One region of the Heliorestis convoluta genome, then DNA from elsewhere that is predicted to be linked to it. Evidence: riboswitches for the same ligand, from Rfam matches in the RefSeq annotation. Region 1 holds a riboswitch; the other holds the start of a gene.
What was found. Region 1 has a riboswitch for magnesium ahead of mgtE (magnesium transporter). Riboswitches for the same ligand answer to the same signal wherever they lie in the genome.
Positions count from the first base shown of each region.

Region 1 (5,964 bases):
CAGGATAGGACCATTATTTATGTAGGGCAACAGATTCGTACGGTAAAAAAGGCTGATCAAATTGTTGTGTTAGAAAAAGGTGAAATCGCAGGCATAGGGACGCATGCAGAACTGTTGCGAGAAAATAAAGTTTATCAAGAAATTGTAGAGTCGCAGCATGAGAAGGAGGAAGGGACCTATAGGTAAGCCGAAAGTTGCGCAAAAAGGCAATGAGGCAAAAGCAGATGAAGTAATAGAAGAAGAAAAAGAAGGGGCTAGTAAAAAGGTAGATTTTAAGAAAACACTGTTGCGTCTAGCGGGCTACTTAAAGCCAGAGAGCAAGAAGTTAGTGGCTGTTGCGGTTTTTGCTCTTTTGTCTACCCTTTTTAATGTGCTCAGCCCTGTTATATTGGGAAGTGCTACGACATCGATTTTTGAAAGTGTGACAAGGGGCCTCCCCATTGATTTTACCTTTATCGGCCAAGTTGTAATGATCTTGGTGGTTCTTTACCTTTTTGCCTCCTTTTTTGCTTTTATACAACAATATTTAATGGCGGGCATTTCCCAGCGAACCGTCGCTACTTTACGAAGTGAGTTAAAAGGTAAGTTAACGCGGGTCCCCTTGCAATATTATGATCAGCATTCTACGGGCGATCTGTTGAGCCGCGCTGTTAATGATATTGATAACATCAACAATTCTTTGCAGCAAGGTTTGTCGCAAATCATTACCTCTTCTGTCACTGTCGTTGGCATTGTTGTAATGATGTTGCTGATTAGCCCTTTGTTAACGCTTGTTGTTTTTATCACGATTCCGCTCAGTTTGTTGGCTGTACGGTTCATTGCTTCTTATTCACAAAATTATTTTCGCAACCAGCAAAAGGAACTGGGGCATTTAAACGGCCATGTGGAAGAAATGTTTGGAGGTCATCCTATCGTCAAAGCTTTTGGCTATGAGGAGCAAGCGATTGAACGATTTGATGAAATGAATGAACGTCTCTATGAAGCTGGTTGGCGTGCTCAGTTTCTTTCTGGCATTATGATGCCTTTGGTCATTTTTATTGGAAATTTAGGCTTTGTCTTTGTGAGTATCGTTGGTGGCTTGATGGTCGTCAATGGCAGCATTTTAATCGGAAATGTGCAGGCTTTTATTCAATATACGCAACAAATTACGCAACCTATGGGGCAAATTGCCAGCATTGCGACGATGATTCAAAACGCCATCGCTTCTGCAGAACGGATTTTCTCTTTATTAGATGAAGCAGAGGAGAAAAAAGAAGAAGCTTCGGCCATTGATATCGAGGCGATTCGTGGGAATGTGTCCTTTCATCACCTAGGTTTTGGCTACGATGCTGATACCTTTACCGCTAGTGATGGCGATGGTTTGCTGATCAAAGATTTGCATCTAGATATCGAAGAGGGTCAAACGGTCGCAATTGTAGGTCCAACAGGAGCTGGAAAGACAACACTGATCAATTTGCTGATGCGTTTCTATGAGATCAATCGGGGACAATTGCGAATTGGTGGCGTCGATTCGACGAATTTGTCACGAGAACAAGTTCGAAGTATCTTTGCCATGGTGCTGCAGGATACGTGGCTTTTTAGCGGTACGATTCAAGAGAATATTGGCTATGGGAAAAAGAATGCAACCGTCGAGGAGATTCAAGCGGCGGCGCGGGCTGCCTATGCTGATGATTTTATTCGCGCCTTGCCTGATGGCTATAAGACGGTTCTCCAAGAAGAGGCATCGAATATTTCTCAAGGGCAAAAGCAGTTGTTAACGATTGCTCGGGCCATTATTGCTGATCCTAAAATTTTACTATTAGATGAAGCAACGAGCAGTGTCGATACACGAACAGAGCTTCAGATTCAGAAAGCGATGCAGCAATTGATGAAAAATCGGACTAGCTTTGTTATTGCTCATCGCCTTTCTACGATTAAAGATGCTGATGTTATTTTGGTGATGAATCAAGGGGATATTATTGAAAAAGGGACTCATCAAGAGCTTCTTGCTTTGAGAGGGTTTTATGCGGATTTGTATCAGAGTCAGTTTGCGGGGTGAACTGGCTTTATCCTTTATGGGCCTTCAGACTTTTCCTGATTACGTTGGGGTTACTTTGTGCAGGGGCCTGGGCATCACGCTTTCGTCCGCTCTGGACTGGTCCCACGCTGTTACCGCCAGCAAGCTGGCGACAGCTGAGGTCCCAAGTCCCGCTCCGGAAAGCGTGATGCCCAGGCCCAGATGGCTTTTTGCTGATTGTTACTTTCCGTCGGAATAGCTTGGCGAAACTTCCTGCTATACGCAACTACCTATTGTGTTTGCAAGGGGGGTTAATACGAAAATAGATTTTTCATCATTGGTTGTGCCCGGGCGGGCATGAGGGGTTAGTACGAAAATAGCATTTTCATCTTTGGTTGTGCCCAAGTGGGCATGGGGCCTTAGCACGAAAATAGGTAATTTGTGGTGGGGGCATGAGGAGTCAATACGATCTGTTGCAAAAAAAGATTGACAGGATTTATTCTGTGTGCTACAGTCAATTTGTTCAAAATATTAATATAACCTCTGTTAGGTGAGGCTCCTGTACAGAGATACGTTACTGCCCAGAAATGTCGAGAGACGCCAATGTGGTTAACAAAGAGGATCGGCCTAAGGTCCTCTTTAACGTAACCGGGCTTTTCAGCCCAGGCTGTACAGTGCCAAAGCTCAACGAGTGAGGTATGCATAACATAAGGTTGTCTGCGTAAGGATGGCAATCCTTCTTTTTTGCATTGCCCCTTTTTAATGATAGCACAAAGAGGCAGCAAAATTGAGACAATCTTATTTTTTCGTGAACGCATTTAAACCCTCACTTTTTCTGTGAGGGTTTAAATAGTATACAGTATATCTCAAGTTTCAAAATGACGTAATAATTCTTTGATTTCAGACAATGTTGTCATGACTAGTAGGAGGTGAGGACTTTATGAGTACCGAGTCAGACCCGGCGAGGACACTGTTCTATAACTTCATAGGAACGTCTCATAAAGTCCTCACGCCTATTACAGGATAGATGTAAGTTAGGACGAGACCTTCCTGCTCGAAAAAAGACAGGAGGGGTGATTTTGATGACAAAAGCGATTCCTTTTCACAGTCTTTCTTCTGCAGATCAGGATCGAGAAACTTTTCGTCACACTCACTTTACAGAAACCATTGATGCTACGAAGACAGCTGATACCTATGCCCCTGAATCTGTTGGCACCGTTATGCGCGACAACTTCTTGGCTGTGCCAGAAGAATTTACCGTAGCAGAAGCAACACAATTTTTGCGTCAAAATGAGATTGGTCAAAAAAGCAAGTACTATGTCTATGTTGTGGATTCATGGCAAGTACTAAAAGGCATCGTACCGATTCGTAATTTACTCACTGCTTCGGAAAATCAAAAGATTGCCGAGATTGCCTGTCCTGATGTGATCTCTGTGCATGTAAACGAAGACCGTGAAAAAGTTGCCCAGATCATTCAAAGTCGTGAGTTTCTCTCTGTGCCTGTTGTCAATGATCAAGGGAAGCTCCTTGGTATTATCAATACCAAAGATATTCTAGGCATTGTAGAAGCAGAGGCAACAGAAGATTTTCATAAAATGGCTTCCGTGAGTGCCTTAAAAACAAGTCTAAAAACAGCCAGTGTTTCACTGCTTTTTCAAAAAAGAGTCGGTTGGTTGCTTGTCTTAGTTTTTATGAACATCTTTTCTAGCACAGGCATTGCTTTTTATGAAGATACCATTGCTTCCATGGTTGCCCTTGTATTCTTTCTTCCTTTACTGATCGGAAGTAGCGGCAATGCTGGGTCCCAATCGGCAACGATGATGGTTCGTGCTCTCGCCACAGGCGATGTAAAGCTACGCGATTGGGCTAGTTTCTTAGGTAAAGAACTTGCTGTTTCTGGCTTACTTGGTCTGGCCATGGGTCTTGCTGTTGCTGGCATTGGTTTCTATCGTGGTGGTGCAGAAGTGGCTGTCGTTGTTGCCTTAACGATGCAGATTGTCGTTATTGTAGGTAGCCTAATTGGTATGTCTTTGCCCTTTGCTTTGAATAAACTCAAGTTTGATCCTGCTACGGCCAGCGGTCCTCTTGTTACTTCGATTGCTGATATTGCGGGCATCATGATCTACTTCTCCATTGCCACATGGTATCTTGGCTATGTTGGTATGATGTAGCAAAGGATGAGATTACAATATAAATCCCTGCCTTTTTACAAGGGCGGGTTTTTTCTTTTTTATAGCTTCTTTTTTCTCTAGTTTCAACATTCCTATGCCAATTCCCAGTTAAATCCCTTTTCTTATGCACTTTCAAGCAGGAGTCGATAGATTCAATGTCGAAAACTGCTATAAAGTCAAGGACGAGGGGGCATAGGACGATTTTATGAAAGATTTTAGCCGGCGCAAATTCCTCCTCTATGGAGGTCTTGCTGTTGTAACAGCTGGAACAGGCTTTGCCCTTGGAAAAGGCGCCTTTGCTTTTCAGGATCTAGGGGCCGTCAATCGCTCCAGAGCACCGGAACCAATTCCAGTGCAGTGGGATCATATAGTCTGGAACGGAAAGATTGTAGACGGTACAGGGGCGCCTCCTTATAGGGGTGCTGTAGCCATAGAAGGCGATCGAATTGTTGCTCTTTTTAGAGAAGAAAATGATTTCTTCCATAGCCTCCAGCTTTCTGATACGAGTGGTCATCAAGACAACACCGATTCTACGCAGTCTATGGCCGGTCTTCATAACGAAAGCTTTACTTTTATGGCGAATGAAAAGGAACCTTTTCTGTTGTCCCCTCATTGCAAGATCATCAACGCGGAAGGTCGATGTATAACGCCTGGCTTTATTGATGTACATAGTCACAACGAAAGATATCTGGGCACCAATCCGCAAGCTGAAATCAGGCTATTACAAGGCATAACAACCCAAATCGGTGGAAACTGTGGTAATTCAGTTCCTTCCATTGCCAAATTCCAAAAAGAGCTTGGACCTCTTGGCCTCAACTACAGTCAACTTGTAGGCTATCGAAATTTGCGAAATCTTGTCATTGGTGAAGAAGATCAGAAAGCCAGCCCCTCACAAATTGAAGCCATGGCTTCTCTATTGCGCGATGCCCTCTCTGCGGGTGCACCTGGCTTTTCTGTGGCCTTAGAATATTATCCGCAAACAGCGATAACGACAGAAGAGCTTGAGGTCTACGCAAGAGTCGTGAAAGAATTTGATAAAGTACTAGCAGTCCACCTGCGCAGTGAATCGGATCAGCTTCTAGAAGCTTTTGATGAAGTAATCACTGTAGCACGCAAAACCGATGTAGCAATCCAATACGGTCATGTCAAAGCACTTTTTGAAAGAAACTGGCATAAGCATAAACCTTTGATGGAGCGCTTCCATGGGGCGATTGCCGAAGGCATTGACCTGTGGGGCGATGTCTATGCTTACGATTTTTCATCTTGGGACTTTGGTAGCAATCGTGTATCCATATCAGAAGCCAATCTGATTGATACACTACAGCAAGAACGTATATTTGTAGGCAGTGATAGTGGCCTTTATGAAGATGGCCGCGTAAATCACCCTAGAGCTTTTGGCAACTTTCCTCGCATTCTTGCTCGCTATGTTCGAGAGAAAGAAGTCTTGTCTTTAGAAGAAGCCATTGCCAAAATGACCTCTCAGCCAGCCCAGCGCTTTCACTTCCACGATCGAGGCACCCTTGCTGTAGGAAAAAAAGCAGATTTGCTCGTTTTTGATCTAGAAAAAATTCAAGATCGTGCCACTCGTCAACAACCTGATTTGTTATCAGAAGGCATTGATTATCTTTTCGTCAACGGTGTAGAAGCAATCGCCGAGGGAATTCCTACAGGCGCACTAGCAGGGCAATGGCTATAAAGCCTATTCATCGTAAGCACGGTAGATGACAAAAGTAAAGTTAACAAAAGCCTCCCCCTTTCTTTGCTATAGAAAGGAGGAGGCTTTTTGTTACGGGCTCA
Region 1 covers NZ_CP045875.1:470,163-476,126, forward strand. Annotated here, with positions in the region: gene FTV88_RS02090 (ABC transporter ATP-binding protein) at 1-186, shown strand, start outside; gene FTV88_RS02095 (ABC transporter ATP-binding protein) at 158-2,038, shown strand; M-box (ykoK) riboswitch at 2,532-2,698, shown strand; gene mgtE (magnesium transporter) at 3,079-4,167, shown strand; gene FTV88_RS02105 (N-acyl-D-amino-acid deacylase family protein) at 4,373-5,863, shown strand.

Region 2 (5,964 bases), 150 kb from region 1:
GAACTCTGATGGCGATATGCTTAGATTAAATAGGTCGTCTCCTGCTTGTAAAATTGCAAAAATTTATCTCAAAACAATCAGTCATTTTGAATCGCTAAAAGAGCTTATTATCTAACTCCCTTTTGAAAAGCAAAACAAAGATGTGTTAAGTTTCTGAAGCATTGATTGAGAGGAGTAAACTACGGAAGTAAAAATTAATAGTAGTTTATCATATTTTTCTTTCTAACCTTTGTCGTATTTTGTCGCTTCATTTGTTTTTATTTTTCTCCCCTGTACCCTCAGTTCTAGGTCACTTCACAGAGGCTGTAAAGCAATGCAATCTTGCTTTTGAATTTTTTCAATCATTTCCATCCACGCTTTTGGTTTATTAGACAAGACAGCGTAGTAGCGTCTTAAAAATTTCACAACAAGATCGGCTTCCAGACAGTCCAGGCTGTCATCGGATGGAAGAAAGCATAGATCAAGCCCCGTTACAGCTTCTCCATCATTTTTCCATGAAGGATGGACATAATCAATATCAATGCGTTTAAAACCCATGTGCGACAGTACTTCTCTCCGGACAAAAGGGTCCATTGGTTTTACGCCACCAAATTCATTTTGCTTAACTCGATAGGGATCATAAATCTCGGCAAAGGTGCCATACAGTTTTTTACCCTGCTGCGTGGCCAGTTCTTCCAAATCAGCCGTACGCTTTTTGGCTAAAAAAGGACCTATAGACAGGCCTGGTTGACCAATGATCGTAAAGTCAGTCATGGCCACATTAAAGTCTTCATAATAACGATACTCTGTGGTTCCAACGACTTCACCATTGTGTAAGGCTACAAAGACACGGATTCCTGGATCTTCTAAAGGCTCTTTCCAAAGGTCAAATTCCAACACTTCTTCTGGAGGAAATACTTTTTGCATGAGTTGGTGCATCTGTTTGAATAAGGGATCGGAAATACTGGTTATTCTTCTGTATTCCATCGATATTCTTCTCTCTTTTCTAATCAATATTGGGAATTCTCTTTATAATTCCATAAGTTTCTCTATGGATTTTGTTGTAAAGTAACTTTTCTTCGTCGTAAGGCTTTTTTTCTTCTGCTGGGTAACCTACTGCGATAATAGACTCAACATGATATTTTTCTGGTATTCCTAAAAGCTGCTTAACATATTCTTCTGCTTTCACATTTTCCTTATGCATTCTCTCTCTTACCTGAATCCAGCAAGAACCAAGCCCTAAGGAATGAGACGTAAGATGGATTATGACGGAAGCAATAGAGGCATCTTCTATCCAAACGTCACAAGCCTCGGGATCTGCGATTACAACAATTCCTAATGGAGCACTTGCTAAGAACTGAGAACTATGTTCTCTACACTGGGAAAGCTTTTTCAGTACTTCTTGGTTTGTAACTGCTATATATTCCCAAGGTCTTCTAGACCTTGAAGATGGGGATAGCAAGGCCGCTTTTAGAATGGCATCTACTTTTTCTTCTTCTACTTTTTTATCCTGATACTTTCTAATGCTTCTTCGAGACTTTAATAAGTCTAACATTGAAGCTCCTCTCCCTTCATAAAGATGATCAGGTTCTGTGCAAACGATTACGGCGAGACTCTTAGCGAGCCATTATAGATTTTACTATAAAATCTATAAACTATGTACCACAAGTCTCGATCAGTTGTCTTTTTTTCGTTGACAACATACTTGAAAGTATGCTAAGGTAACGATGTTGTAAAAATTCCATACATTCCCGTTAGGTGAGGCTCCTGTACGGAGATATGCTACTGCCCAGAAATGTCGAGAGACGCCAATGGGTCAACAGTGAAGATCGGCTTAAGGTCTTCGTTAATGTAGCTGGCCAGTCCTATGCTGTACAGTGCTGAAGCTCTACGAGTGGGGAGAAGGGCAAAGTTTACTTTCTATGCCCTTTTGTTAGAATGCCTTTGTTTTTGTGTTGCTTTTTTTGAGCAATACTTTTATAGGTATGCTATTAACACACCTTCACTCTTAAAGAGCGAAGGTGTGTTTTATTTTTATTAGAAAAAGGAGGTGAGGCTCATGAGTGCAGACCCAGAACCGCCACCTGACTCTAGGAGTAATACTATCTATTTTCCGAACCACAAGGCAACGAATACGAAAATAACACTTGCAGGAGGAGAGGGATTCTGTACTCAAAAGTGCCTTATCTCTTTTGATATAGCCTTTCCCCTCCTGCCATTATGGAGGTGACACTCTTTGACAACAAAGACTTATGCCCATGAGTCAGCAGGTTCTATCATGGCTACACACTTTCTGGCTGTACCAGAACATTACAGTGTCAAAGATGCAATTCAGTTTCTAAAACAACATGAAATCAATGGAGAGAATAAATATTATCTCTATGTTACCGATCCCCAAAACGTATTAAAAGGTTTGCTTCCCATTCGCAACTTAGTAAGTGCTTCTGATGAGCAAACTGTGTCCGATGTTATGCAGTCTAAGGTAGTATCAGTCAATGTGAACATGGACCGAGAAGCTGTAGCCAAATTAATGCAACAGCATGATTTTATCTCCATCCCCGTGGTAGATGATCAAGGCGTTCTTGTTGGCATCATTGATGCGGATGATGTCTATGATGTTGTAGAAGAGGAAGCAACAGAAGATTTTCATAAAATGGCACCTGTTGGTTTGTTGAAAACAAGCCTAAAAGACGCCACTGTTGGTTTGCTTTTTCGAAAGCGCGTAGGTTGGTTGTTAGTTCTTGTCTTTATGAATATTTTTTCCGGTGCCGGTATTGCTTATTTTGAAGAGACCATTGAAGCGGTTGTAGCTCTTGTTTTTTTCCTTCCCCTTTTGATTGATAGCGGTGGTAACGCTGGTTCTCAGTCTGCTACTTTAATGGTTCGTGCTTTGGCTACAGGTGACGTAAAGCTCCGTGACTGGACTCGCTTCTTAGGGAAAGAAGTTGCCGTCGCAAGCTTGATGGGTCTGGCGATGGGTCTCGCCGTTGCTACCATTGGCATCTTCCGCGCAGGTCCTGAAGTGGCTGTCGTTGTTGCTTTAACCATGGTGGTTGTTGTTCTTGTCGGCAGTGTGATTGGTATGTCCTTACCTTTTGCTTTGAGCCGTTTACGCCTTGATCCTGCTACAGCCAGTGCGCCTCTTATTACATCCATTGCCGATATTGCAGGCGTTCTTATCTACTTCTCCATCGCGACTTGGTACCTTGGTTCTGTCGGTATGATGTAAAAGAAAGGCTTTTTAGAGAAAGCATCATTACAGAGGTGAATTTTACTGTTTAGATAAAGGTGATCGTTATGAAAAAAGTAAATATAGCTCAAGATCTTAATCAAGAAAAATGGCTTGAAAGAGCCTTGAAAAACTTAGATAAGAAAGAAACAATTCTTTCTCATCTTCTTGTCTATCCTTATGATGCCATGTTAGCTGGCAAAACGATTCAAAGTGAAGGCGTGCTGGTCGCTACCGATAGAAGATTGATTTTTTTCCTAGGTCCTCATGTTCAATCTTATTCTTATTCTGAACTAGACTCGATTCACTTTTCTACTGGTATTTTTGGTCTTTATATTTCTCTTGCTGTAACAGGTAAAAGTGTTGTTATCTTCTGGGTTCATCAAAGCAATGCTGATCAAGTGGACACCTTTATACAACTTACGGAAGATGAGTTGACAAAATATTCTGAACTCCCTAGAGAAAAGACAGCCTTGCCTTCTTATCCTGAAGATTCTGTTGGAACCATTATGACCCGGGAATTTCTAGCAATTCCAGAACAGTATAGGATAGCTGATACAATTCATTTTCTGCGCAATCATGAGATTGGTTTGCAAAGTAAATATTATCTTTACGTTGTTGATAGTGAGCAAAGGTTACGAGGCATTGTACCGATTCGTAAATTACTCTGGGCTTCGAAAGAGCAAAAAGTGGTAGAAGTCATGTCTACGGATCTCGTTTTTGTCGGTATTGATCAAGATCGAGATGTTGTGACTAAGCTTATAGAACAACATTCCTACTTATCCCTTCCTGTTGTTGATACCCGAGGTGTCCTTGTAGGCATTGTTACAGCCGATGATGTCATGGATGTTATGGAAGCAGAAGCAACAGAAGATTTTTATAAAATGGCATCGATTGGCTCTTTCAAAACAAGCCTTAAAGATGCAACGATACCCATGCTTTTCCGAAAAAGAATTGGTTGGCTCCTATTTCTCGTTTTTATGAACATTTTTTCTGGTGCTGCCATTGCTTACTACGAAGATACCATTGCTGCTGTTGTGGCTTTAGTCTTTTTTCTTCCTTTGTTGGTGGATAGCGGTGGCAATGCAGGCAGTCAAGCTGCCACATTGATGGTTCGAGCCCTGGCTACAGGTGACGTACAACTTCGTGACTGGACTCGCTTTCTGGGAAAAGAAGTGGCTGTAGCTGGGTTGATGGGTCTGGCCATGGGTGCTGCTGTTGCTACCATTGGCTTTTTCCGTGCTGGACCGGAAGTGGCCCTTGTTGTCGCTCTCACTATGATTATGGTCGTACTTGTTGGTAGTGTCATTGGTATGTCTCTTCCTTTTGCTCTTAGTCGTATGCGCCTTGATCCTGCCATTGCCAGTGCTCCTCTTATTACATCGATTGGCGATATCTTTGGTGTGCTGATTTACTTTTCTGTTGCTACGTGGTATTTGGGAGCCATTGGCTTGCTTTGATTGATCCCATGTGTTTTTGTTAAGCCTATCTGCAAAAAAAGCCGCCAGAAAGTTTTTCTGGCGGCTTTTTCACAATGTATCACCCAAAAATCCCTACCCACTGCAGCGTAGGTGTAAAGCGATTCCCATTCCACTTAAGTACTGTGATCAAATCGCCCAAACCATCGGCACGATAGCGACCATAAATTCGCTGAAAAGCCAGTAGTTCAAAAACGCCATCATAGTTAAAGTCTACGGGATACAAACCACCAACAGGACTTACATCACCTTCGATCGGTTCTTTTAATCTTCCCTTTTCATCGTAAATTTCAGAAAGATATTCTTTTCCTTTGTAGCGAATGTCTATGGTGTAATGATTCGTGGCGTTTAAGCTCTTTACTTTTACTTGATAATAGTCTAGATACGTTACTTTGTATCGATAAGCTTGGTTGAATTGTTCAAAATCAAAAAGCTTTCGAGCCTGGTTGTCTAAGAAAGAGTACACATATTCGTAGGTGAAAGCGCCAGAGCCTCCTGAGTTAATGGTAAGCTGAATATCTTTTACACCGTCCCCTGTAAAGTCTCCCAAAAAAAGAGTTGGTTCGTAGCCAGCCCTTTCTGTTAGTGGAAGGCTATACAAAGCCGAAGTTTTGCCATCTTGAACTATCAGTTTCATAGTATCAACAAAAGGACTGTCAGGATATGGATAATTCCCTGTTACGTAGACCCAATCAGGAATTCTATCTCCGTTTACATCGCCGATTTGATAAGTAAGAATCTTGCCTTGTAGAGCTTGTGTTGGTGCTTGATGTACCCTTTCATATCTATTGTCCATCCTGTCGTAAGCCTCCTTCGCATATTCGCTCTTATAGAGTATGATGAGAAGGACTTTTTGCGCCTTTACGATTTTTTGGTAGGGTTAGCAAAAAACGCTCTTTAATAGAAGCGCAAAAAAAGTAGCGATTTTACTCGCTACTTTTTTCTCAGAATAAGATTACATATGGAGAACAGAAAAGAATAATTCTTTCCTTATTCCATTTTCTCATCATTATTAATAACAATTTGCCCTTCAAAGACATAGGCATTGTTCATGGCGACAACTTCTCTGAAAAAATGTAAAGGTACATAAGTAGTATTGTCTTTTAGTACCGGCGCTGTTCCTAGTTCTATAGGCCTTATTCCTAGACTGGTATAGGCGTCTTTCCCTATTTGCAAGGAAAAATCTTGACCCACTGTTATACTTTGATCTCTTCCATCCCAAGTTACGCTATACCCCAATGCTTCTGCAATGGAGCGAAGTGGCACCATAATGGTTCC
Region 2 covers NZ_CP045875.1:621,971-627,934, forward strand. Annotated here, with positions in the region: gene FTV88_RS02820 (hypothetical protein) at 295-993, opposite strand; gene FTV88_RS02825 (nitroreductase family protein) at 986-1,534, opposite strand; M-box (ykoK) riboswitch at 1,723-1,885, shown strand; gene mgtE (magnesium transporter) at 2,216-3,208, shown strand; gene mgtE (magnesium transporter) at 3,277-4,668, shown strand; gene FTV88_RS02840 (YybI family spore inner coat protein) at 4,748-5,482, opposite strand; gene FTV88_RS02845 (copper amine oxidase N-terminal domain-containing protein) at 5,677-5,964, opposite strand, start outside.
Region 2: another riboswitch for magnesium. It lies ahead of mgtE (magnesium transporter); the one in region 1 lies ahead of mgtE (magnesium transporter).